Regions from separate parts of the Oceanobacillus sp. FSL W7-1293 genome, predicted to be linked through region 1. Evidence: a T-box and tRNA genes for the amino acid it is inferred to sense, from the RefSeq annotation. Region 1 holds a T-box; the other holds one or more tRNA genes.
What was found. A T-box is a leader RNA that pairs with one kind of tRNA and senses whether it is charged. The one in region 1 lies ahead of tyrS (tyrosine--tRNA ligase), so its partner is inferred to be a tRNA-Tyr.
Positions count from the first base shown of each region.

Region 2: it has a tRNA-Tyr gene. The T-box ahead of tyrS (tyrosine--tRNA ligase) is inferred to sense a tRNA for this amino acid. The anticodon was not compared.

Region 1 covers NZ_CP150212.1:3,373,343-3,385,316, forward strand. Annotated here, with positions in the region: gene MKY65_RS16530 (metal-sulfur cluster assembly factor) at 1-97, opposite strand, end outside; gene yjfP (esterase) at 160-924, opposite strand; gene MKY65_RS16540 (Cof-type HAD-IIB family hydrolase) at 1,078-1,920, shown strand; gene MKY65_RS16545 (NifU N-terminal domain-containing protein) at 2,035-2,298, shown strand; gene MKY65_RS16550 (hypothetical protein) at 2,408-2,827, opposite strand; gene MKY65_RS16555 (YitT family protein) at 2,844-3,686, opposite strand; gene MKY65_RS16560 (DegV family protein) at 3,781-4,638, shown strand; gene tyrS (tyrosine--tRNA ligase) at 4,723-6,000, opposite strand; T-box leader at 6,113-6,346, opposite strand; gene MKY65_RS16570 (transglycosylase domain-containing protein) at 6,473-8,980, shown strand; gene MKY65_RS16575 (GNAT family N-acetyltransferase) at 9,157-9,789, shown strand; gene MKY65_RS16580 (acetoin utilization AcuB family protein) at 9,819-10,466, shown strand; gene MKY65_RS16585 (acetoin utilization protein AcuC) at 10,463-11,617, shown strand; gene ccpA (catabolite control protein A) at 11,731-11,974, opposite strand, start outside.
Region 2 covers NZ_CP150212.1:260,140-272,113, forward strand. Annotated here, with positions in the region: gene MKY65_RS01385 (class D sortase) at 1-523, shown strand, start outside; gene MKY65_RS01390 (zinc ABC transporter substrate-binding protein) at 578-1,816, opposite strand; gene MKY65_RS01395 (aldehyde dehydrogenase family protein) at 2,053-3,477, opposite strand; gene fabI (enoyl-ACP reductase FabI) at 3,661-4,437, opposite strand; tRNA gene MKY65_RS01405 (tRNA-Glu) at 4,786-4,860, shown strand; tRNA gene MKY65_RS01410 (tRNA-Val) at 4,864-4,939, shown strand; tRNA gene MKY65_RS01415 (tRNA-Thr) at 4,944-5,019, shown strand; tRNA gene MKY65_RS01420 (tRNA-Tyr) at 5,062-5,146, shown strand; tRNA gene MKY65_RS01425 (tRNA-Gln) at 5,156-5,230, shown strand; tRNA gene MKY65_RS01430 (tRNA-Lys) at 5,328-5,400, shown strand; gene MKY65_RS01435 (hydroxymethylglutaryl-CoA reductase, degradative) at 5,735-7,024, shown strand; gene mvk (mevalonate kinase) at 7,021-7,977, shown strand; gene mvaD (diphosphomevalonate decarboxylase) at 8,074-9,048, shown strand; gene MKY65_RS01450 (phosphomevalonate kinase) at 9,058-10,173, shown strand; gene MKY65_RS01455 (aspartyl-phosphate phosphatase Spo0E family protein) at 10,463-10,615, opposite strand; gene sigW (RNA polymerase sigma factor SigW) at 10,753-11,316, shown strand; gene rsiW (anti-sigma-W factor RsiW) at 11,332-11,973, shown strand.

The sequences.
Region 1 (11,974 bases):
CATATATTAAACCAAGATTGACAATATCAATACCTAGTTCCGGATCAATAACGTTTTCTAATGCACCCATTAGATTCTCTTTCATCGCTTCATCCATACGTGTCATCCTCCTTTCCCTTGTTTCTATTAAATCATACTTTAACATGTAATTAAATCATTTTACAACAAATGCCGCTCAAACCAATTCGTTGCGCTGTGCATTGCCGGTACACTTACTTTATGCTCTCTGCCTTTTTCGCCAATAAATTGCAAATGGTCTTTCTTTTTATAAGCCTGCTTGGCTGTTTGATAAAAGGAGTGCGATTGTTCATAAGGAACTACTTTGTCATTTTCCCCATGCCAGAACATTAACGGACGTTCGTGAAGTGATTCCATGTGGGCAGATAAATCTAATTCAGCCAGGTGTTCAAACAGCTCATCCAAATCTTCTTGTGTAAATGGAGTCTTCTCATTCTTTTCAGCATACTGCAGTAATTGGTGCGCATATGCCTGCAGTTTAGGGGTTCCCATCATAACAGCCGCTGCGTTCACCCAGGAATATTTGACAAGCGCAGCACTTGTTGTAATGCCTCCCATGCTGGTCCCCGCTACACCTAATGCATTTTCTTTTAGAAGCTTATTTTCTAATAAGTATTTTCGGATTATTTCCAGCTCACGAATATTTTTTAACACGATTTCAAAAAAAGCAAGCTGCCGCTTTTCATCTGATAATCCGGCATTTCTTTCTCCATGATGCAACGCTTCTGGCAGAAGCACCCGAATTCCTTTTTCAGCAAGCATGTAGGCTATCGGTAAATTTTGCTCCTTCGCACTTGTAAAACCATGGTAATAAATAACCGTCGGCCGTTCTGTCCCACTATATTTTTGATCGACAACATGCAGGCAAGGTATTCCCTCGATTGGTTCCTGATAAATTCCTATCATTTCTGACACGCTTCCTTTCACTTATCAACGTACTATCTCTATTGTAAAGTTTTTGTAATATCTTTCGCAAACAATGCAGCTTTTGTTTAATTTTTCTTTACTTTACATATTTTCAAATCATGGTAACATAAAAATCAAATGAGAGGTGACAGAATGGAAAATAAAAACAGACACTTAATCGCATTGGATTTAGATGGTACGTTATTGACAGATGATAAAAAAATCAGTATTCGAAATAAGCAGGCGATATTTCAAGCAATAGAAGATGGCCATGTGGTTGTTATTGCCACCGGAAGACCCGGACGTGCCAGTATTCAATACTATCAGGAACTCCAATTAAAAACACCGATGGTAAACTTCAATGGAGCGCTTGTACACCATCCTCTGGATACCAGCTGGAAAGGTATTCACACGCCAATGCCCCTGACTACCGCACATCGGATTATTGATGTTTCCAACGAAGTCGAAGTAAAAAATATATTAGCTGAAGTTCAAGACCAAGTTTATTTAGATCAATACAGTGAAGATATTATGACTATCTTTCAAGATTTCCCCGAGCAATCACCATATATTATCGGCGATATTAAATCTAAATTAAAATATGACCCGACTTCCGTTCTTATTCATCCTAATGCTTCGCAGGTGGAGGAGCTGCGGGATCATTTAAATGATTACCATGCGGAAGTCATTGAGCATCGTAAATGGGGAGCTCCATGGAATATCATTGAAATTATCAAAAAAGGCATGAATAAAGCAGTCGGGCTAAAAGCTATTGCTGATGAATATCATATTGCCCGTGAAAATATTATTGCTTTTGGCGACGAGGACAATGATTTAGAGATGATTGACTATGCCGGCGTCGGTGTTTCGATGGGAAACGCGATTGACGAGCTTGTCTCTGTATCGAAGCACCAGACCTTAACAAATGAAGAAGATGGCATCAGTATATTTTTAGAAGAATATTTAAATCTTCATAAGAAAAACAGCCTTGTGTAACGGTTATTGAGAAGGAAGTCTGCAGCTAAAACATATGCAGCCTTCCTTTTCTTTATCTCTTTTCGATTTTCTGTTAATATAAACTTACGAACAATTAAATGAGGAGGTACTCATATGGCAGTACATATTTCCCCAACACCAAATCCAAATGCAATGAAATACACATCAGATAGTGTTATTTTTTCTGGGACAAACAGTATTTCTGTTATGCCCGGTGATGTTAGCGAGCATGAAATTTTAAATGAATTAATGAAACTGGAAGATGTTGATAACGTATTTGGCTATCAAAATTTTATTACAGTCAACAAACATTTTGACGCTGACTGGGAGAATATTAATCCCAAGGTGGAAGAAATATTTGTGAAATTCGGCTATTAAGAAAGAGGCTGGGAGCTCCCCAGCCTCTTTCTTGTTATTTAAAAAATCCCCGGAACCGCTTGTGGTCTAGCGAATCCGGGGATTTTAAATAATACTAGCAAAAAACAGCTTATTCTTCTGTATCTATCGGTACATAATTTGCGTTAATCTCATTATCATCTTCATCTTTTCCATACATTACGACGAATGGAGGCTCCTCATGACTAAGCGTATCTTCGGAGAACGTCTCCATGATTTGAAAGCTTTGAAAAGAACCTGCGTCTGCTTCTTCCAGCTCTACCGTTGTTTCCTCTTGAATGGTTTCTCCATCCTGTTCAACTCGATAGAAAAAAGCATTTCCATCTGTTCTTACCTGACCAACGATATGGAATTGTTCTCCATCTGCTGTAATGTCAATTTCCTGGAACATTACCGTACCTGTCGTTTCATTATTTTCATCCGGAGCACTCGGCTCAATGACTTCCTCATCTCTATTCCCACAGCCTGCCAATAGTACGAGCACAGCAATAACAGCATACCAACGTTTCATACATATACACACCTTTTTAATCTTTTCTAAAGAACCCATATACGCCAGCAGTTTCTACAATATTTGTAAATGCTTCTGGATCTACTTCATTGATAATTCTTTCTAAATCATATAATTCATATCTTGTTACAACGAGATACATGAGGCTTTTATCTGTTTTCGTATACGCTCCCTTTGCAGGCAAAATCGTAATCCCGCGAACCATCGTATCATGGATGGCTTTCTGCAGCTCGTCCGTTTTCTTAGTAACAATAAACGCGGTAACCTTTTCATAGCGTGTATGAATGGTGTCGATCACACGGGTTGTCACATAAAGCGTCAACATGGTGTATAAAGCATTTTCAGGTTCATACAAAACACCTGCAATAACAATAATCATGGAATTCATAATTAAAAAGTAGTTACCAATCGGTTTATCTTTCAGACGGGATAATATCATTGCCACAATATCCATACCGCCTGTAGAAGCACCTGCTTTTAATGTAATACCAACACCGACTCCTGCGATAACACCGCCAAATACAGCATTTAAAATGATATCATTCGAGATAGAAACAAGCGGTAAAATTTCTAAGAATAATGTGGAGAAAAATACTGATATTACACTGTAAACAGTAAATCCCTTTCCTACCTTTAACCATCCTAAAATCAAAACTGGAATATTTAAAAGAGCTAATAAAATACCTGTGGATAAGCCGATTCCTAAGAAATCATTAAAAATACTGGATAATAGCTGAGCCGCTCCCGTAAATCCACTGGCATAGACATTTGCACCGATAAGAAAGAAGTTTAAAGATGCAGCATTTAATAATGCTCCAAGTATAACTATACTTATCCTCTTAGCTTCAATATAAAACACAAAACAGCCTCCTTTATTAAATTTTTGACTAAATATTCAATTAAACGTAAACTTATAATTAAATCTTATTTAAATAGAAACGGATGTGATTAAAATGGCAATCACCATTCTGGCAGACAGCGCATGTGATTTATCCGAACATTATTATAACGAATATAGTATTGAAATGATACCATTAACTGTTCATCTTGAATCAAAAGATTATCGGGACAGTGTCGATATTAAACCGAAGACAATCTATAATGCGATGCGGGAAGGACAGACACCAAAAACATCGCAGGCATCAGCAAACCAGTTTAAAGAAATCTTCACTTCGTATGCGGAAGCTGGCAAGCCTCTACTCTATATCGCTTTTTCATCGGAATTATCCGGGACCTGCCAAGCAGCTAAAATGGTTGAACAAGAAATTAAAGAAAAATATCCTGAAGCAAAGCTGCACATTATTGATTCCAAATGTGCTTCACTGGGCCTCGGTCTAGTCGTGCTGGAAGCAGCTAAAATGGCTAAAAAGGATATCCCTTTTGATGAAATCATTCAGCAAACCGCTAAAAATGCCGCACAGATGGAGCATATATTCACTGTGGACAATTTAGAGTATTTATATCGCGGCGGCCGTGTCAGCAAGACAGCAGCCTTTGTCGGCGGCTTATTGAATATCAAACCTCTTCTGCATGTCGATGGAGGAAAGCTGATTCCTTTAGAAAAAATTCGCGGGACGAAGAAAGTGCTGAAGCGCATGATAGAGGTTATGGAAAAGCGGGGCAGCAATTTCCAAAATCAAACCATTGGAATCAGCCATGGGGATGATTTACCTCGCGCACAGGAGCTTTCCAAAATGATTCAGGATACGTTTCATGTCAAAGAAGAAAATATTATTATTGAAATGGTTGGTTCCGTGATTGGCGCGCATTCAGGTCCCGGCACGTTGGCTTTATTCTTCTACAACAAATAAAATATATACTTCGCTGCATGTACTGTATTGGAGGAAAAAATAGATTTGACGTTATCACAGCGTCAAATCTATTTTTTCTTCTTATTATTGAAAACGAATCAAGAAATATTTTTTCTTTCCTCTGCGGATAACCGTGAAAGCATCACCTAAACGGTCCGCTTCATCTACCACGTAATCCAAATCCTGAACACGTTCTCCGTTGATGTAGATAGCTCCATTTTTCACATCTTCTCTTGCCTGCCGCTTCGATGGAGAGATAGAAGCATCCACTAATAAATCGATTAAGCTGGAAGGTTCTTTCCCCGTATCATGATTGGGAACATCCTTAAACGCTTGTTCTACCTCATCTACTTTTAATTGTTTGATATCTCCGCTGAATAATGCCGCAGAAATTCGCTGCGCCTGATCCAAAGCTGCCTGGTCATGGATGCTGCGAGTCATTTCTTCTGCCAGCCGGCGTTGTGCTGCCCTTTTTTCCGGCTGTGTTTCTACTTCTTTTTCCAGCTCTGCAATTTCCTCATCAGATAAGAAAGTAAAGTATTTGATAAAACGAATCACATCGCGGTCATCGGCATTGATCCAAAACTGGTAAAATTCATATGGAGACGTTTTTTCAGCATCTAACCACACGGCATTCCCGGCCGTTTTTCCGAATTTTGTTCCATCTGCTGTTGTGATTAAAGGAACAGTTAAGCCAAATGCTTCAGCAGTTTCTCCTTGGTTTTCTCTGGAACGGCGGATAAGCTCTAACCCTGCTGTGATATTCCCCCACTGATCACTTCCGCCAATTTGTAATGTACAATTTTCTTCTTCGTATAATCGTAAAAAGTCTAGAGATTGCAGAATCATGTAGCTGAATTCAGTAAAAGTAATCCCTTGCGCGAGCCTTGCAGCAACTGAATCCTTGGACAGCATGTAATTGATTCCAAAATGCTTTCCTGCTCCGCGAAGGAAATCAATGATTGTCATATTTCCCAACCAATCATGGTTGTTGCGGGAGACAACTTGATTATCGCTGGAGGTATCATCCATATCTACAATTTTGGCAATTTGCTTTTGAATACTTTCCGTAAAACCAAAAACAACCTCTTCTGTATTCAAGCTGCGTTCACTTGAACGGCCGCTTGGATCGCCAATCATCCCGGTTCCCCCTCCGACTAAAGCAATCGGCTTATGTCCAGCCCGCTGAAACCTGCGCAGCATCGTTAAAGGAACTAAATGTCCAATATGCAAGCTGTCCGCTGTCGGGTCAAAACCGCAGTATAAGGTCACCTGATTATTTTCAAGATGTTTTTTTAATCCATCCCGATCTGTTACTTGATTTACTAATCCTCTGTTTTCTAAGTCTTGTAAGATATTCATATTATTTCCTCCTGCTTATTTGTATTTTCTTTTTACTGACAACGCCGGCTGTTCCCCACTTTTGGAGCATCCTTTTTTAGGAAAATAAAAAAACCCGCCTCCTCTCTGGTAAGAAAGGGACGAGTTGGATTCGCGGTACCACCCTTGTTGCTATTATAAAATAGCCGCTTAAGGTTTGTTAACGATGTTTGTCACCGTTCTTCTTATTATCAGCCTCCATGACGCGAATAATAAAAAGAAAAACTCCAGATTGTAATTCGCAAGTGAATGTATACTGACTCGCACCATCCGTCAGTTCTCTAAGACAGGGATTCACACTGCTACTTCGATCCTTCCATGTTTCTTTCATAAAAATTTAAATTCATATGATACTATTCATAGCATAAATACTCCTTCTATGCAAGCCTTTTTCCGTCTCACTACCAAACTGTATTTTCTCTATGTTATAATAAATGTTGAAATAGGAGGTCTAATGTCTATTATGAAAGAAAAACTGCAACGTTTTTTTAATACTGTTAAAGACTGGTGGAAAAAAGGTATCCTCCAGCAGGCATCACGAGTTACATACGACGTTGTTTGGAATATTGTATTATTTGTCATTGTCCTTGTCGGCATCGGCGGGATTTTTGCCGGCGGAATCGGGCTTGGGTACTTTGCCTCTCTGGTTTATGATGAGCCATTACGAAGTGAAGCATCCATGGCAGATGATATTTACAATTATTCGGAGACGTCGAGTATTTATTTTGCTAATGATGTCTACTTGGGAGATATCCGAAGTGATTTATATCGGGAAGAAGTAGGGCTCGATGATATCTCACCTACATTGCTTGACGCGGTTATCGCAACAGAGGATGAATATTTCCACGAACATAACGGTGTGGTGCCAAAAGCGATCTTAAGGGCGACGGCACAGGAATTTCTAAATTCCTCTGTCCAAACAGGAGGAAGCACACTGACACAGCAGCTGATCAAAAATCAAATTCTAACAGACGAAGTGTCCTTTGACCGGAAAGCCAAAGAAATATTATTAGCAATGCGGCTGGAAAATTATTTTACAAAAGATGAAATCATCGAAGCTTATTTAAATATTATTCCTTATGGCAGAAATTCATCCGGCCGTAATATTGCAGGTATACAGACAGCATCTAAAGGTATTTTCGGTGTAGAGGCATCTGAATTAACACTTCCTCAGGCTGCTTATCTGGCCGGGCTTCCGCAAGGCCCTTCTTCCTACACACCTTTTACAGCGGAAGGTGAACGAAAGTCTGAAGAAGAATTACAAGCTGGCATCAGCCGGATGAGAACTGTTTTAAACCGAATGCATGATATGGATTTTATATCGGATGAAGAACTCGAAGAAGCCGCCAATTATGATATTGCCAGCGACTTTATTGATGCGATTCCTTCTTCAACAGACGAATATCCATATGTCACTTATGAAGTAGAGAAACGGACCAAAGATATCATTCAAGGTTTATTAATGGAAGAAGACGGGGTTACTGAGGAAGATTTGGCAGAGGATGACGATCTGCGAGCTGAATATGCAGAGCGCACAGAAAGAGAATTGCGTGACGGCGGCTATCAAATCCATACAACGATTAATAAAGAAATCTATGATGCCATGGAAGAAGCTGCAGACAATTATTCAGATTATGGATACTCCAGAACGTTTACCGCTACAAACAGTGATGGAGAAGAATATGAAGTAACACAAGAAATTCAGACAGGCGCAATTATGGTCGAAAATAACAGCGGTAAAATTATCTCATTTATCGGCGGACGCGGATTTGATGAAGATCATCAGGTGAACTTCGCTACGGATACAAGACGCTCTATCGGCAGTACCATCAAGCCTTTGCTTGACTATGCTCCTGCGATGGAAGAAGGCGTTATTCAGCCGGGATCGCCTATTGCAGACTATCCGCGATCATTTGCTGGCGGATCATTTTCTCCAGGAAACTATGGGGGCGGTAATTATGGGCTGGTTTCTGCCCGTACCGCACTTGCCAATTCATATAATATTCCGGCTGCAGCCGTGTATATGGAAATAATAGATAATGATCCTGCTGCAGAATACTTGGAAAAGATGGGAATCACTTCTTTAACAGAAAGTGATCATGTTATTCCATCTCTATCTATAGGAGGCATGGATCACGGGATATCTGTAGAAGAAAATGTCAATGCTTTTGCCACCTTTGGCAATAACGGAAAGTTTGCAGATGCTTATATGATTGATAAAATCACGGACGCTGAAGGCGATGTGATTTATGAGCATGAAACAGACCCTGTGGAAGTATTCTCACCTGAAACAGCTTATCTGACAGTCGATATGATGCGGGATGTAATTGATAACGGGACAGGTCATTTCGTGAATTCCCAGCTTCAAAATACAAATGTCGACTGGGCTGGAAAAACGGGAACATCTCAGGATTATCATGATGCCTGGTTTGTTGCATCAAATCCAAATATTACCTTTGGGACGTGGATTGGCTATGAAACACCGGCATCCATTAACCATGAGTATCATCTGACGTACAGTCAGCGGAATATGAAGTTGTGGGCAGAGGTCATTAATGCCGCCGCGCAGGTAGACCCTGTCCTGGTAACACCGGAATCAACGTTTGAACGTCCGGACGGCATTGTAGAAAGAAGCTATTGTGCTGTTTCAGGAATGCTCCCATCCGATTTATGTGAAGATGCAGGTCTGGTAAAAACAGACTTATTTGATTCCCGTCATGTGCCGACTGAAGAGGATAATAGCTTAACCAGAGGCAGCAGACGCGTTTTAGAATCGGATGACGACGGCAGTTCCTTCAGCAGAAGCAACGGGATTATGTTCAACCCTGACTGGCTGAGAGAAAATGGTTATGATGAAATGGACGATTTTTCCATGCTCTATCCACGAACAGAAACAGATAAATGGCTGAGAATTGGCATACCAGCCAGTATGTCCTCATCCAGTTCAGACGATGACGATTAACAAATGATATAAATTTTAATAAAACTTCACTTTATAAGGGGTCCCCTGTTAGAGTGAAGTTTTTTGCTATCTGCAATAAGCTTTCTAACAATTATCAAAAAATACTAAAAAAACATAGTGATTTTCTGTATAATGGATAGTAAGAGCATTTTGTATCTCATAAAGGTGGTGGATGGATGAAACATATAAAGGAATTTGATTCAATCCTTTTAGAAACAGAGGCAGGTCTGCTGACAATTGAAGGCCCTGTTTCACGCTCCCAGTTAGAACAATATCATTTTCATGATGAATTAACCGCATTTCGGCCTGCTGACAAACAATTTGAAGCGCTTTTAGACATCGCAGAGCTGGAAGAGTCCAGAATTATCATTGCACGTACAACAGATACCATTATCGGCTATGTGACTTACCTGCATCCTGATCCATTGGAAAGATGGTCCAAGTTCAATATGGAGGATTTAATTGAATTAGGCGCCATTGAGATTATCCGGAAATATCGGGGAGGCGGCGTCGGGTCTACACTTCTCCGGCAATCCATGAAGGACCCTTACATGGAAAATTATATTGTCATTTCTACAGAATATTATTGGCATTGGGACCTGGATTACAGTCAATTAAGTATCTGGGATTATCGGAAAGTGATGGAAAAGATGATGGCAGCCGGAGGGCTTCTTCCAGCTCCTACAGATGAACCGGAGATAAACTCTCATCCGGCTAACTGCTTGATGGTCCGAATAGGAAGTAATGTGCCGCAAAAATCCATTGAGCGATTTGATAAATTGCGTTTTTTAGGTCCGAATCATTATTAACAGAGATATAACTGAAGGGGGATTCTACTATGCTAGTTGAAGAATTAATGAACAGGAATATGATAACGCTTCCACCAGGTGCAACGATTAATGAAGCACTGCAGCTGTTGGAAAAGCATAAAATCAGACATATCACGATTGTAGATGAAGCGATGCAGGTGCTTGGAATCGTTTCTGACCGCGATGTAAGAGATGCAAGCCCATCCACTTTTTTGGATACAAGTGATTTTCACATTCTTAACAAAGAAATTCAGACCATTATGACGAGTCCGGTGATTACGATTCATCCCATGGATTTCGTCGAAGAAATTGCTTATATTTTTTATGACAAAGAGATTGCCTGTTTACCAGTTGTCAGCCAAAATAAACTAGTTGGTGTCGTGACGGAAAAAGATATGCTTTATAAATTGATTCAATTGACCGGAACACATGAACAAAGCTCCCTTATTGAAGTAAAAGTACCGGACCAGCCGGGAGAACTGCCAAGGGTTGCCAGTGTGTTTGGCAATCACAACGTAAATATTGTTTCTGTCCTGCTCTATCCTTACAAAGACCCTGACTATAAAGTCCTTGTCTTCCGTGTTAAAACGTTAAATCCGATGCCTATTATCAATGAGCTTCGAGATGCCGGCTATACCCTGCTCTGGCCAAATAATATTATGGAGCCAAAGAAATGACGAAGCAGGCAGGCTTTATTTATACTTCTAATTTTTTAAATTATCAATTCTCAGAAGAGCATCCTTTTAATCACAAAAGGACCCTGCTGACGAAGGAACTGCTGGAAGCGCAGGCAACCTTAACAGCGGAGGATTTCATTGTACCTCGGGTTGCAACAGATGAAGAGATTGCTCTTTTTCATGATACGACCTATATTGAAGCGGTTAAAAGAGCCGGCAGCGGAGATTTAAAAGCAGACCGGGCACAGGAGTATGGCATAGGAACAGAAGATACACCTACTTTTCCAAATATGCATCAAGCTTCTTCTGCATTAGTCGGAGGCAGTCTCACTGCTATTGATAAAATATTAAACGGGGATTATAAAAAAATAACCAATATTGGCGGCGGGCTTCACCATGGGTTTCCTCGTAAAGCCTCCGGATTCTGCATTTATAATGATTGTGCGATTGCTATTAAATACTTGCGGGCACAGGAAGATTTGAAGGTACTTTATGTAGATACAGACGCACATCACGGGGACGGCGTGCAGGCTGGTTTCTATGATGATCCGAATGTATGCACCTTTTCTATACATGAAACAGGCCGTTACCTTTTCCCAGGTACGGGAAATGTAAATGAAAGAGGAATCAAAGGCGGACATGGCTATAGTTTTAATTTACCTATTGATGCCTTTACAGAGGATGATTCTTTCTTAGAATTATATGAAACAGCTTTACGGAAAATTGCCGCCTTCTTTAAACCAGATATTATCGTGACACAAAATGGAGCGGACAGCCACTTTCTCGATCCTTTAACACATTTGTGCGGAACAATGAAGATATATGAGAGAATCCCCTTGCTTGCCGCGGAAATTGCGGATACGTATTGTGATGGGCGATGGCTGGCTGTCAGCGGCGGAGGTTATGACATGTGGCGTGTTGTGCCGCGCGCATGGGGACAGGTATGGAATGTGATGAAAACAGGTAGCTACTGTGAAGGTCCCCTGCCTGAAAAATGGTTAAAAAAATGGCAAAAGGAGGCTCCGGTAGCACTTCCGGCAAACTGGCAGGACGCAGCCGATTCTTATCCAGTAATTCCTAGAAGGGCTGAAATCACAGAAAAAAACAAATTACTGTTAGAAGATATGCTTAAGTATACTGCGATTATTTGATTGTGATGGAGGTTAGATTTCTTCTTTTTCAAACCATCACTGTCTCTTATCAGCCATAGAAAAAGACAAAGCAGTTTATGATTCAAAACTGCTTTGTCTTTTTTTGTTGTGCTTTATTTTGTTGAATCTCTGAACTCCATACGATGCGGCAATACCACGTTTTTCTCGTCTACTTCCTCATCGTTCATATATTTTGTCAAAAGACGCATTCCTACTGCACCTATATCATAAGTTGGCTGAACAACGGTTGTCAGTTTAGGACGTACCATGCTTGCCAGACGGATATTATCAAAACCAAATACCTCGATATCCTCAGGGACTTGTAATCCATTATCTTGTGCCCCATGGATTACACCT
Region 2 (11,974 bases), 1.7 Mb from region 1:
TGGCTATCAAATTATAGGACACGAACAATCGCAAAAGCAGTCTTTAATTCAGGCGGAGGAGAGAATAGAGCAAGGAATCAGTGAAGGGGATGAAGCAGAAAAGCCAATAGAAACGTTTGATGCGGACCAGGATGAAGCATTTGCTATTTTAGAGATACCTAAATTGGGAAAAACGCTGCCTATCGTGGAGGGGACGGATCCAGATTCATTGCAAAAAGGAGTCGGACACTTATCCAATTCTGTTTTTCCTGGACAGGGAGAGCAAATCCTGTTATCCGGGCATCGGGATACGGTTTTTCGTGACTTTGGTGAATTGGAGATAGGAGACACGTTTGTGGTACAGATGCCTTATGGAGAGTATACGTATGAAATAAGAGAAACGGAAATTGTGCCTGAGGACGACACTTCTGTTATCGGAGAAATGGGAGAAGAGGTATTAGTCGTAACAACCTGTTATCCATTTCACTTTGTAGGCAGTGCACCGGATCGTTTTGTTGCTTATGCTTATCCGGTTTCTGAATAATAGAACAAAAAAAGCTTTCAGCCTGATAAATCATATCTGGCTGAAAGCTTCTTTTTAATCGTTTAGTACGGTTTCTAACGTTTCAATATTTTTTTCCATCAGACTGAAGTAATCTTCGCCGTTTTCTATATCCTCTTCGGTAATAGTCTCCATATTGCTCAGTACAGCACTGTCAGCGCCGATTTCATCTTGGATAATTTCACTGATTCTGCTGCTGATATTCCGTTCAAAGACAACATACTTTAAATCATATTCGCGGGCAGTATCCACTATTTCCACCAAAGCAGATTGAGAAGGCTCCTGTGACGAGGATAGCCCGTGTATACTGATTTGTTCTAAGCCGTATCGATCTTCCCAATAGCCGTATGCTGCATGAGAGACAATCATTTGCGGATGGTCTGCGTTCTCAATCGTTTGTGCTAATTCCTGGTCCACCTGCTCCAATTGTCCTTCTAATTCCTCTAAATTCTCCGCGAAATATGCTTCGTGTTCTGGCATTTTTTCGATAAGAAGGTCGGTAATATTTTCAGCTAATTGAATGCTGATGACAGGGTCGAGGAAAACATGCGGGTCGCCAATACCGCTTTCGCCATCATGATTATCGATCAATAATTCAACGATGCCTGATTCGGCAATTACTTCTCCATCTGCATCTTCAAGCTCCAGTTTTACTTCTAATGTATCGTTGATTTGTGTTTCAAAGGAAGCATCGTCCGCTTCTTCATTCAATTCCCATTCCTCTGAACCCTCTGTGCGGAAATACCAGTTCCATTCTGCGATGTCTTCATCGACATTTGCTTCTGCTTCTATAGAAGCTGTATCGCCGCTGTGATAATGGTCATTGATGCCGTCAATGATAATGTCACCGTTGTCCTCTGCTTCTTCCTCGTTGTAATGTTCTTCTTCATTTCCATGTGCATGCTCTGCTTCTCCGCGAAGAGGGATATCTTCACCGGTGGCAGAGACCTCCACATTTTCTCCGTCCAGAATTTCCTCCGCTTTGGAAGCGAAAGGCTCCATACCGACACCGGAATAAATAAATAAATCTTTCTTAGCTAAATCAACCATCTCACGTGAGCTTGGTTCGTATGTGTGTGCATCCGCATTTGGCGGGTAGATGCTTTCTACATCGACATAATCGCCGCCGATTTTGGAAATAAAATCTTCTAATGCAAAAATAGTAGTAGAAATTTCAAGCTGTTCCTGATCTCCGTCCTGACTGTCGTCTGCAGATTGGCAGCCTGCAAGGAAAAGAAGGAATAAACCGAAAAAGAGAATGACCCGTTTTTTCATTGAATTGAACCTCCATTAATTTATATAGTACGTTTGAATTTCTTATAAAAAAGAAAAATAAGTAATCATTGCTATTATGGTTTGCTTCGTGAAAAAACAAACAATGAACATGTAATTCTTATCATTCGTAATCGTTACGATTTAAAATTTACAGGTTTTTAGAGGGGATGTCAAGCTATTTTTGGCAAAAAAATTGTCAGCAGCTCATTTGCTGCTGACATTGAATGTGGTATTTATTAAGGTAAGCCGACAATCGTTTTTGGTTCTAAGAATTCTTCGATGCCGTAGTCTCCCCATTCGCGTCCAATACCAGATTGGTCGAAACCGCCAAATGGAGCGGTGAAGTCAGCTTGTTCATTATTGACTACAATTCTGCCGGAACGAAGGCTTTTTGCTGTTTTGGTCAGCGCATCCGGATCATTACCGACAACATAGCCAGCTAACCCATAAATTGTACCATTGGCAATTTCAATTGCTTCATCTAAATCGTTATAGGTGATAACGGAAAGTACAGGACCGAAAATCTCTTCCTGAGCAATCGTATCTTCCGGTTTTACGTTAGTAAATACAGTCAGTTTAGAGTAATATCCTGTTTCTAAGCCTTCTGGTTTACCTGTGCCCCCGGCAACGAGGGTTGCTTCGCTGTCGATGCCTTTTTGAATATAGTCTTGGACGGTATTCCATTGATCCTCTGATACTTGCGGTCCAGTGAAAGTAGATTCATCTTTTGGATCGCCTACAGGGTACTCAGGAAGATGTTTTTTAATCGCTTGGATAAAATCATCATGCATGGATTTTGGAACGAGCGCGCGCGTTCCTGCAGTACATACCTGACCTGTATTGCCGGCGATATGGGAAATAGCTGTTTTTGCAGCATAATCCACATCTGCATCATCCAATACGACAATTGGCGATTTACCGCCAAGCTCTAAGGAAACCTTTTTAATATCTTGAGCGGCGTTTTCCATAATTTTCGTACCTACGCCGCCGGAGCCTGTAAAAGAGACAAAGTCGATATCTGGATGAGAGCTGATGCCGTTACCGATGGTAGAGCCAGTACCGTTTACCAGATTGAATACGCCTTTTGGAACACCGGCAGCTTCGAACACTTCTTTTAATAAGACAGCTGCGAAAGGTGTTTCTGTTGATGGTTTTAATACGACGGTGCTGCCTGCTGCAAACGCACTAGCGAGCTTTGTAGACGCCTGATTTGTCGGGAAATTCCAAGGCGTGATTAAACCAGCGACGCCAATCGCATCCTTTTGAATAAAGGAGTTTTCCCGGTTTTCTGTGAAGTCAAAATCACGTACGAGCTTTGCTGCTGTCCGGAAGTGATTTAATCCCATCTGATACTGCACGTTGGTTGTAAATGTTACTGGAGAGCCAAGCTCAGCCATGATAACTTCAATAAATTGATCTTTTCGTTTTTCATATTCATCTGCGATACGGTCTAATAAATCAGCACGTTCCTCTTTGGTTGTTTGTGAAAATGCTGGGAAAGCATCCCGTGCAGCTTGAACTGCTTTATCAAGATCCTCTTTGGTACCAGAGCTGATTTCACCAATTTTTTCTTCTGTTGCAGGGTTGATTACATCAATTGTTTCGTTTCCAGTGGAATCAACCCACTGACCGTTAATATAATGCTGTATATAGTTATACATTTTCTCCACCCCTTTGCTTGTTTTTCAATAAAGAATATTCAACACACGTTATCAGCCTTTTTGAATATCCATTACTACTTGTTCCCGGAATAAAAAGTGATTAAACGTAGTAGAGAACATGGATTTATTTAATAAAAAAAACTGCCTCTTCTTAAATAATGAAGAGAGACAGTTTTTGAGAGATTAGCCGCCAATAATATTAAATCCGGCATCTACATGCAATACTTCGCCGGTGATTCCACGTGCCAGTTCGCTAAGAAGGAATAATGTTGCATCTCCAACTTCCTCTTGGTCGATGTTGCGGCGCAGCGGAGCTTTTTCTTCCACAACTTGAGATTTTTCGTTGAAGTTAGCTACTCCTTTTGCAGAGAGTGTTCGGATTGGACCGGCCGACACAGCGTTCACGCGAATACCGTCTTTGCCCACATCTTCAGCTAAGTAGCGGACGCTTGCTTCCAGAGAAGCTTTAGCAACACCCATCACGTTATAGCCGGGAACGACTTGTTCTGCTCCGATGTAAGTTTGGGTAACGATCGAACCGCCTTCAGTCATCAGTTCCTTCGCAGCATTTGTTATGGTTACTAAGGAATAAGCGCTGATTTCTTGAGCAAGCAGGAAACCATCGCGGGAAGTAGTGACAAATTCACCCTGCAGGTCTTCCCGTTTAGCAAAGGCAACAGAGTGAACCAAGCCGTGAATCACGCCGATTTTTTCTTTTATTTCATTAAAGGCTCCCTGGATACTTTCATCGGATTCAACATCGCAAGAGATGATTGCTTTTGGTTCAATTTCATGCTTCTCTAAAAGTTTTACTAATTTTTTGTAGGATCTTTCCTGTCTATTGGTGAAAATAAGGTTCGCTCCGGCATTATGTAGAGATTTTGTAATACCCCAAGCAATACTTCTTTCGTTAGCGACGCCCATTACAACAATGTTTTTACCTTCTAATAATTTTGTCATACGTATCCTCCATTCAACATTTAACTTAGCATCTATTATAACGGATTAGTACCAGGTGATAAAGTTATATACTGTTTTTCTTTTCTAATTAAGAGTGTCAGGGTTTTCCTGCTATAGAAAAATAGATACTGCCACTGGTTTTATACTATAGAAGAAACGAGTCAAAATAAGAAATATTAAGCTCTGGAAATATTGTTATAACAGGTTTTGAGGAGCGTTTTAGCGGCTTTTGAAAAATAAAATAAAGTTTTTTTCATTTTTCCCTTTACAAACGGTTGGTTCCTCGATATAATAAAATTCGTCAGTTTGCGAGAGATGCTTTCAAAAAGCCTCTCAGAAACGCATTATGGCCCGTTGGTCAAGCGGTTAAGACACCGCCCTTTCACGGCGGTAACACGGGTTCGAATCCCGTACGGGTCACCAAATGGAGGATTAGCTCAGCTGGGAGAGCACCTGCCTTACAAGCAGGGGGTCGCAGGTTCGAGCCCTGCATCCTCCACCATCATGCCGGCCTAGCTCAACTGGTAGAGCAACTGACTTGTAATCAGTAGGTTGGGGGTTCAAGTCCTCTGGCCGGCACCATTTTTTCATGTATATAATTGATAATATGGTTAACAATATTATGGAGGGGTAGCGAAGTGGCTAAACGCGGCGGACTGTAAATCCGCTCCCTCAGGGTTCGGCAGTTCGAATCTGCCCCCCTCCACCATGTTTTTATTGGGCCATAGCCAAGCGGTAAGGCATCGGGTTTTGATCCCGTGTACCCCAGGTTCGAATCCTGGTGGCCCAGCCATTTTTATTTTTTAGAAGAAATACATGATAATACTATTACTGATAATAGTATTTTTTTATGGACAGGGGACTATACATAATGACCTGTCTTATCATAGGAGCCATTAGCTCAGTCGGTAGAGCATCTGACTTTTAATCAGAGGGTCGAAGGTTCGAATCCTTCATGGCTCACTACAAGTATGACAAGTATAAAACACAGAAAAACGGGATAATTTTATCTCGTTTTTTTCTTTATCAGGATAAAAATCTCATATTATTTGAACAACAGTTCGCCATTAGTAAAGAGCCTGCCATAGTCTGAGCAGTCCAGCGTTTTTGGTATATGTTAGAAGCTGGAAACACCAATGCATTACGGTAATGCTGCGAACATAGTTCCAGTCACGAAATAAGTATCTTCTGAATGAAAAAACGATAGAATTCGTGTTATAATCAAAATAGTTTATTTTAGTACATTGTAATAAAAAAGCATATTTCAGATATGATAAATAAAAAGGATGAGCTAGGCATGACCTCTTCAAGGATACCAGGGTTTTATAATATGACGGTAGAAGAAAGGCGGGCATTATTACGTGAGGCCTTTACTCTAACAGATGCAGAAACGCAAAATTTGTCTAACGCCGATGCGCTTACGGTAGGAAAAGCAGATAATATGATTGAAAACGTCATTGGTACCTATCAATTACCATTCGGATTGGGATTAAACTTTTTGATAAACGGGAAAGAATATGTAGTACCGATGGCTATCGAAGAAGCTTCTGTTGTTGCTTCTGCCAGTCATATTGCGAAGATAGTCAGAGAGGCTGGCGGTTTTCGGACAGAATCAAAAGAAAGACTGATGATAGGGCAGATTCAGGTGGTTGGATGTCCGGATTTTCAAGAAGCAAAGCAGCAAATCCTTCATCAAAAAGATACATTAATGAAAGCTGCCGATGATGCCTACCCAAGCATTGTCAGTCGTGGCGGCGGTGTGAAAGATTTAGATGTACGGCTTTTGAATGAGGACGATGCATCGTTTTATAGCAAAATGCTGGTCATGCATATCTATGTAGACACCTGTGATGCCATGGGAGCGAATATGATTAATACCATGGTGGAATCGATTGCGCCGATTGTAGAAGAAATAACCAAAGGAAAAGTGCATTTGCGTATTTTATCGAACTATGCCGATCGCAGCCTTGTTACAGCGAAATGCGTGATTCCTCCGCACCTGCTAAAAACAGGTTCGTTTGCTGGAGAAGAGGTCAGAGATGGTGTCATCCATGCGTATGAATTTGCTGCCTCTGATCCGTATCGTGCGGTAACGCATAACAAAGGGATTATGAACGGGATTGATCCTGTTGTCATTGCGACAGGAAATGATTGGCGGGCAGTAGAGGCAGGAGCACATGCTTATGCTGCCAGAAATGGTCATTATGGCTCCATGACTATGTGGTCAAAGGATGAAGAAGGTAATCTCGTTGGTGAAATTGAGTTGCCAATGTCGGTAGGAACTGTCGGGGGAGCGACTCGTGTGCACCCATTAGCTGATTTTTCTTTATCCGTTATGCAAATTGAATCAGCAGAAGAGCTTGCGCAGGTAATTGTAGCAGTTGGTCTTGCTCAAAATCTTGGAGCGCTCAAAGCGTTGGCGACAGATGGGATTCAAAAAGGGCATATGGCGCTTCATTCACGTTCTGTTGCGATAGCTGGCGGAGCAACTGGGGAGATGATTGATGTGATAGCAAAACAATTAGTAGAACAACAAGAAATCCGTGTGGGAAAAGCTAAAGAATTGGTGGAACAGTATAAACAATGAGTGCAGAAAAAGTAACAGCGTCGGAAAAAACAGCTATTGGCGTAGCTCATAGTAAGGTCATTTTAATTGGAGAGCATGCGGTTGTACACGGACAGCCGGCAATTGCTATTCCATTTCCTTTAATTGGCGTAGAGACGGTAATTGAGTATGTCCCTGGAGCGGTGAAAATGGACAGTGCCTTTTATCATGGACCATTGCGGCATGCCCCGAAAGAGCTGGAAGGAATCGTAGAATGTGTCTCTAGTTCTTGTGAATATCTCGGGATTCCTTATAAAGATTTGTTAATACGGATTAATTCTTCGGTACCGCCAGGAAAGGGTCTTGGTTCAAGTGCATCTGTAGCTATTTCTATTATTCGCTCTTTATTCCATTATTGCGATAAGGAATGCTCGACAGAAGATTTGCTGCAATTAGCGAATGTGGCAGAAACCTATGCGCATGGAGCGCCAAGCGGGCTGGATACCTTAACGATCACTTCCGATAAACCAGTGTGGTATAAAAAAGGAAGTCCTGTTGAGCACATTGAATTAGGAGAAGACCTGCATTTTATTGTTGCAGACTCCGGCAGAATCGGGGATACACGTACATCGGTTGAATCGGTAGCAAATCTGTTAAAAGCCGCTCCGCAGCGTATCCATTCCAAAATAGAACGGATCGGAGCATTAACGCATCATGCAAAAGATGCATTAGAAAAAGCAAGTAAACAGTTTTTAGGTCAACTGTTAAATGAAGCACAAAAAGAACTGGAAGCATTAGGAGTCAGTGATGCCGGTTTAAATAAATTGATTCGCTTTGCCCGGGAAGAAGGGGCTTTGGGTGCGAAGTTGACAGGCGGCGGAAATGGCGGCTGTATCATTGCGCTTGCGCAAAATGAAGTTCATTCAAAGCAGCTGGCAGAAAAATTACGCCGGTTTGGCGCAGCGGCAGTCTGGCCATTTGTTCTGAAAAAATAAAGTGATACTTCATTCAGCGGGGTTTTTCCCCCGCTAAATGGAGCCGCACGAAAAGAATGATTTGACAGGGATTGTAGAAAAGGAGATTCAAATAATATGAAGGCAACAGCAAGAGCGCATACGAATATTGCTTTAATCAAGTATTGGGGGAAGCGGAATGAATCATTGATTCTTCCTGCCAACAGTAACCTTTCCGTGACATTAGATGGTTTTTCTACAGAGACAACCGTTCATTTTCAGGAAGGGTTAAAAAAAGATTCCTTTCGTTTGAATGAACAGAATGTAGAAGGAGATGCGCTTGGAAAGGTAGCGGTATTTTTAGATAAGGTGCGTGCTCTTTCTGGAAAGGAAATCTATGCACAGGTTCAATCTGTGAATCATGTTCCTACTGCTGCCGGATTTGCTTCCTCTGCATCTGGTCTTGCAGCATTAGCTGCAGCAAGCTCCAAAGCAATCGGACTTTCCTTAGATGATACGGAATTATCGAGGCTGGCTCGTCAAGGCTCTGGTTCTGCTTCCCGTTCGATTTTCGGCGGTTTTGTTGAATGGCAAATGGGGGAACGGGAAGATGGCTCCGATTCGTTTGCTGTGCAAATTGCTGATAAGTCACACTGGGATATTCGCATTGCTGCTGTCGTCTTGTCAAAAACAGAGAAAAAGGTCTCAAGCAGAGAGGGGATGCGCCGTACCGTAGAAACATCTCCTTTTTATGCAGGCTGGCTAGAGCAGACAGCAAAGGATCTGCAAGAAATAAAACAGGCCATTAAAGTAAAAGATTTTGAGAAAATGGGGAGTGTCGCAGAGGCGAACTGCATGCGAATGCATGCAACCACATTGGGAGCGAACCCGCCGTTTACCTACTGGCAGGATACGACAATGCGTGTGATGCAGACGGTACAATCCTTAAGAGAACAAGGGATTCCTGCCTTTTTTACGATTGATGCTGGCCCAAATGTCAAAGTTTTATATTTACCAGAAGATGAAGATAAATTAAAAAAACAGCTGCAGGCCACAGAAGGCGTGGAAGATATCATTATCAGCAAGCCTGGAAGCGGAATAAGTTATAGATAGGAGGATAATATGGTGGCAAAATCAATCACGGTCAAAGTACCAGGAAAATTAATGATTGCGGGAGAGTTTGCCGTATTAGAGCCTTATCAGAATCTGGCAGTAATGGCTGTGAACCGTTTTGTTTATGCAACGGTATCGGAAGCCGATAGCCACCAGCTGACTCTTTCGGACTTTTCTCTTCATAAGGTCCCATGGTCTTGGCGAGAGACAGATATACATATTGAATCAGATGACCCCCGGCTGTCTTTTGTAAAGGGTGCACTCCGGGTCACTTATCGTTATCTGGAAGAACAAGGACTGCCAGTTCTTCCAATGCATGTTTCTACACGCAGTGAGCTGGATGATGCCTCTGGCGTGAAATATGGATTAGGCTCCAGTGCAGCAATTGTTACTTCTATCGTGGCGGGAGTCTTACGTTTTCAGGCTCCGCGATTGGCTGAAAAAGATATCATATTCCGTTTGGCTGCGATATCGCATGTGATTACGCAAGGGAACGGATCGGGAGCAGATATCGCTGCATCCACTTATGGCGGACTGCTTCAATTCTCTTCTTTTCAAGCAGATTGGCTTCTTGAAGCATACCAGAAAGCAGATTCTGTTTCAGAAGTCGTAGAGAAGGATTGGAAATATTATAAAACGAAGCCGATTACGCTGCCAGAGAATGTTTACTTTTGTGTAGGCTGGACAGGCAGTGCCGCATCTACGAAAGATTTAGTGAACCAGGTGCGATTATTGAAAATAAATAATGCGGAAGCATATGCGGCATTTCTGAAAGATAGTGAACATGCCGTATCTCAATTTTTAACTGGCGCAAAAGATAATGGTATCAATCAATTATTTGCTGGGATAAAGGCTAATCGAAAAGCGCTGAATCAAGTAGGGAAAGCAGCAAATACAAATATTGAGACACCTGATTTAACCGTCTTATGTAACTTGGCAGAGGATTTAGGAGGCGCTGGGAAGCCTTCTGGAGCTGGAGGCGGAGATTGCGGAATTGCTTTTATGCCTTCGCAGGAAGCAGCAGAGCAGTTAGCACTTGCTTGGGAAGAAGCAGGAATTAAAGCCTTGACGTTATCTCCTTTTATCGGCGGAGAGACAGTAATGAAAGAGAATGATTCTGTTTAAGAATTTTTAGAAACAACAAAGAAGAGCCGTTTTGCAATTCGATGCATTGTAAATCGGTTCTTTTCTTTTTGCATGTAAATCACAGGAATCCTGATACCATCTTTCAAATATTTTCAAGTTTCTTATAAAAAATAAAAAATGTTTAATGAAGTGAAGGACAAAATAAGATATTATTATTCATAGAGATATAGTTGGTTAGGGGAAATTTACATAGAGATGTTTGTGGGTAGGAAATGTAACAAAAAAAGACATACACAGGAGATGTCTTTAAAAATAGAGTAAGGATGATTTAAGAGGATTTTTTTAAATAAGCAAAGATTAATGCATCCAATTTTTCGCTTGTGGACAAGACAGGTTCTGAGTCTAATCCATGCTTCTCAGACAATGTCAGCATTTCTTCTCTGCATTGTTCAATCTCCATGAATAACGATTTTTTATCCACAAATTTCACTCCTTTTTTAGTATACTTATCGTTAGATATACCCTGTCGGAAAAAAAATAAACATTCTTTTTTAAAATGTGAAACCTTACAAGCGGTTGTTTCGTATAGAGAGTACCGCATAGTGCGGAGGTAATTAGATGGACCAATTTATAAAGAAAAAGATTATGGAAGTTAAAAAAGGAGACCAATCTGCTTTTTCGGATGTTGTATCCTTTTATCAAGATAAAATATACCAGCACTGCTACCGTATGCTGGGTAATAAGCACGAAGCGGAAGATATTGCACAAGAAGCGTTTATACGTGCATATGTGAATATTGATTCATTTGATGAGAGCAGAAAATTCTCTACATGGTTATACCGCATAGCTACGAATTTAACCATTGACCGCATGCGCAAGCGTAAACCGGACTTTCATCTTGATGCAGAAGTAAAAGGGACAGAAGGTTTGGATATGTATTCGCAGCTTGCCAGTACGGAACGTCTGCCTGGGGAAGAAGTAGAGAGCAGAGAACTGCAGCGGTATATTCATCATGAAATTTCTCAGCTTCCTTCTAAATATCGGAGTATTATCATGCTCAGGTACCTGGAAGAATTTTCACTAAAGGAAATCAGTGAAATTCTTGATGTTCCTCTTGGTACGGTAAAAACGCGGATTCATCGTGGAAGAGAGGCCTTGAGAAAAAGGCTTCGACATGTGTAAAGGAGCGTGCTTGATGTGAGCTGCAATAAAGAGTATATAAAAAAAATGCATGACTATTTAGATGGGGATATTTCCGCAGACGAAGAAAGCTTACTAAGAAGGCATCTGGAGGATTGTGAAGATTGTCAGAAGCATTTTCATGAGCTTCATCGAACCATTGCTTTAATAAAAAGTGCGGAACGGATGGAAGCCCCGGTTGGTTTTACAGAAAACGTTATGAATAAATTGCCGACAGAAAAGAAATCGGTAAAGTACAAGCGCTGGTTTAAACATCATCCAATCCTTGTTGCAGCAGCCATTTTCTTCTTGTTGATGATAGGCAGTCTTTCATCCACGTTTAATCAAGGAACGGATCAGCTTGTTGTTTCTGCACAGGAAGAGCTTGTCGTTGATGGAGACACTGTGATTGTGCCGGAGGGTGTCACTGTTTCCGGAGACGTCTACGTGAAAAACGGTGATTTATTAGTGCTCGGAACGGTTGACGGCAATGTTACCTTGTTTAATGGAGAGCTTTTAGACGGCGAATCGGAGCTTGAAGGCGGCGGCCTGATGGCCTCTGCAGGAGGAGTCAACGGAGAGCTGGAAACCATAGACCAAACGTTTGAGTGGATATGGTATCATATAAAGAATTTCTTTAAAGGATTATTCGCATTTTAAG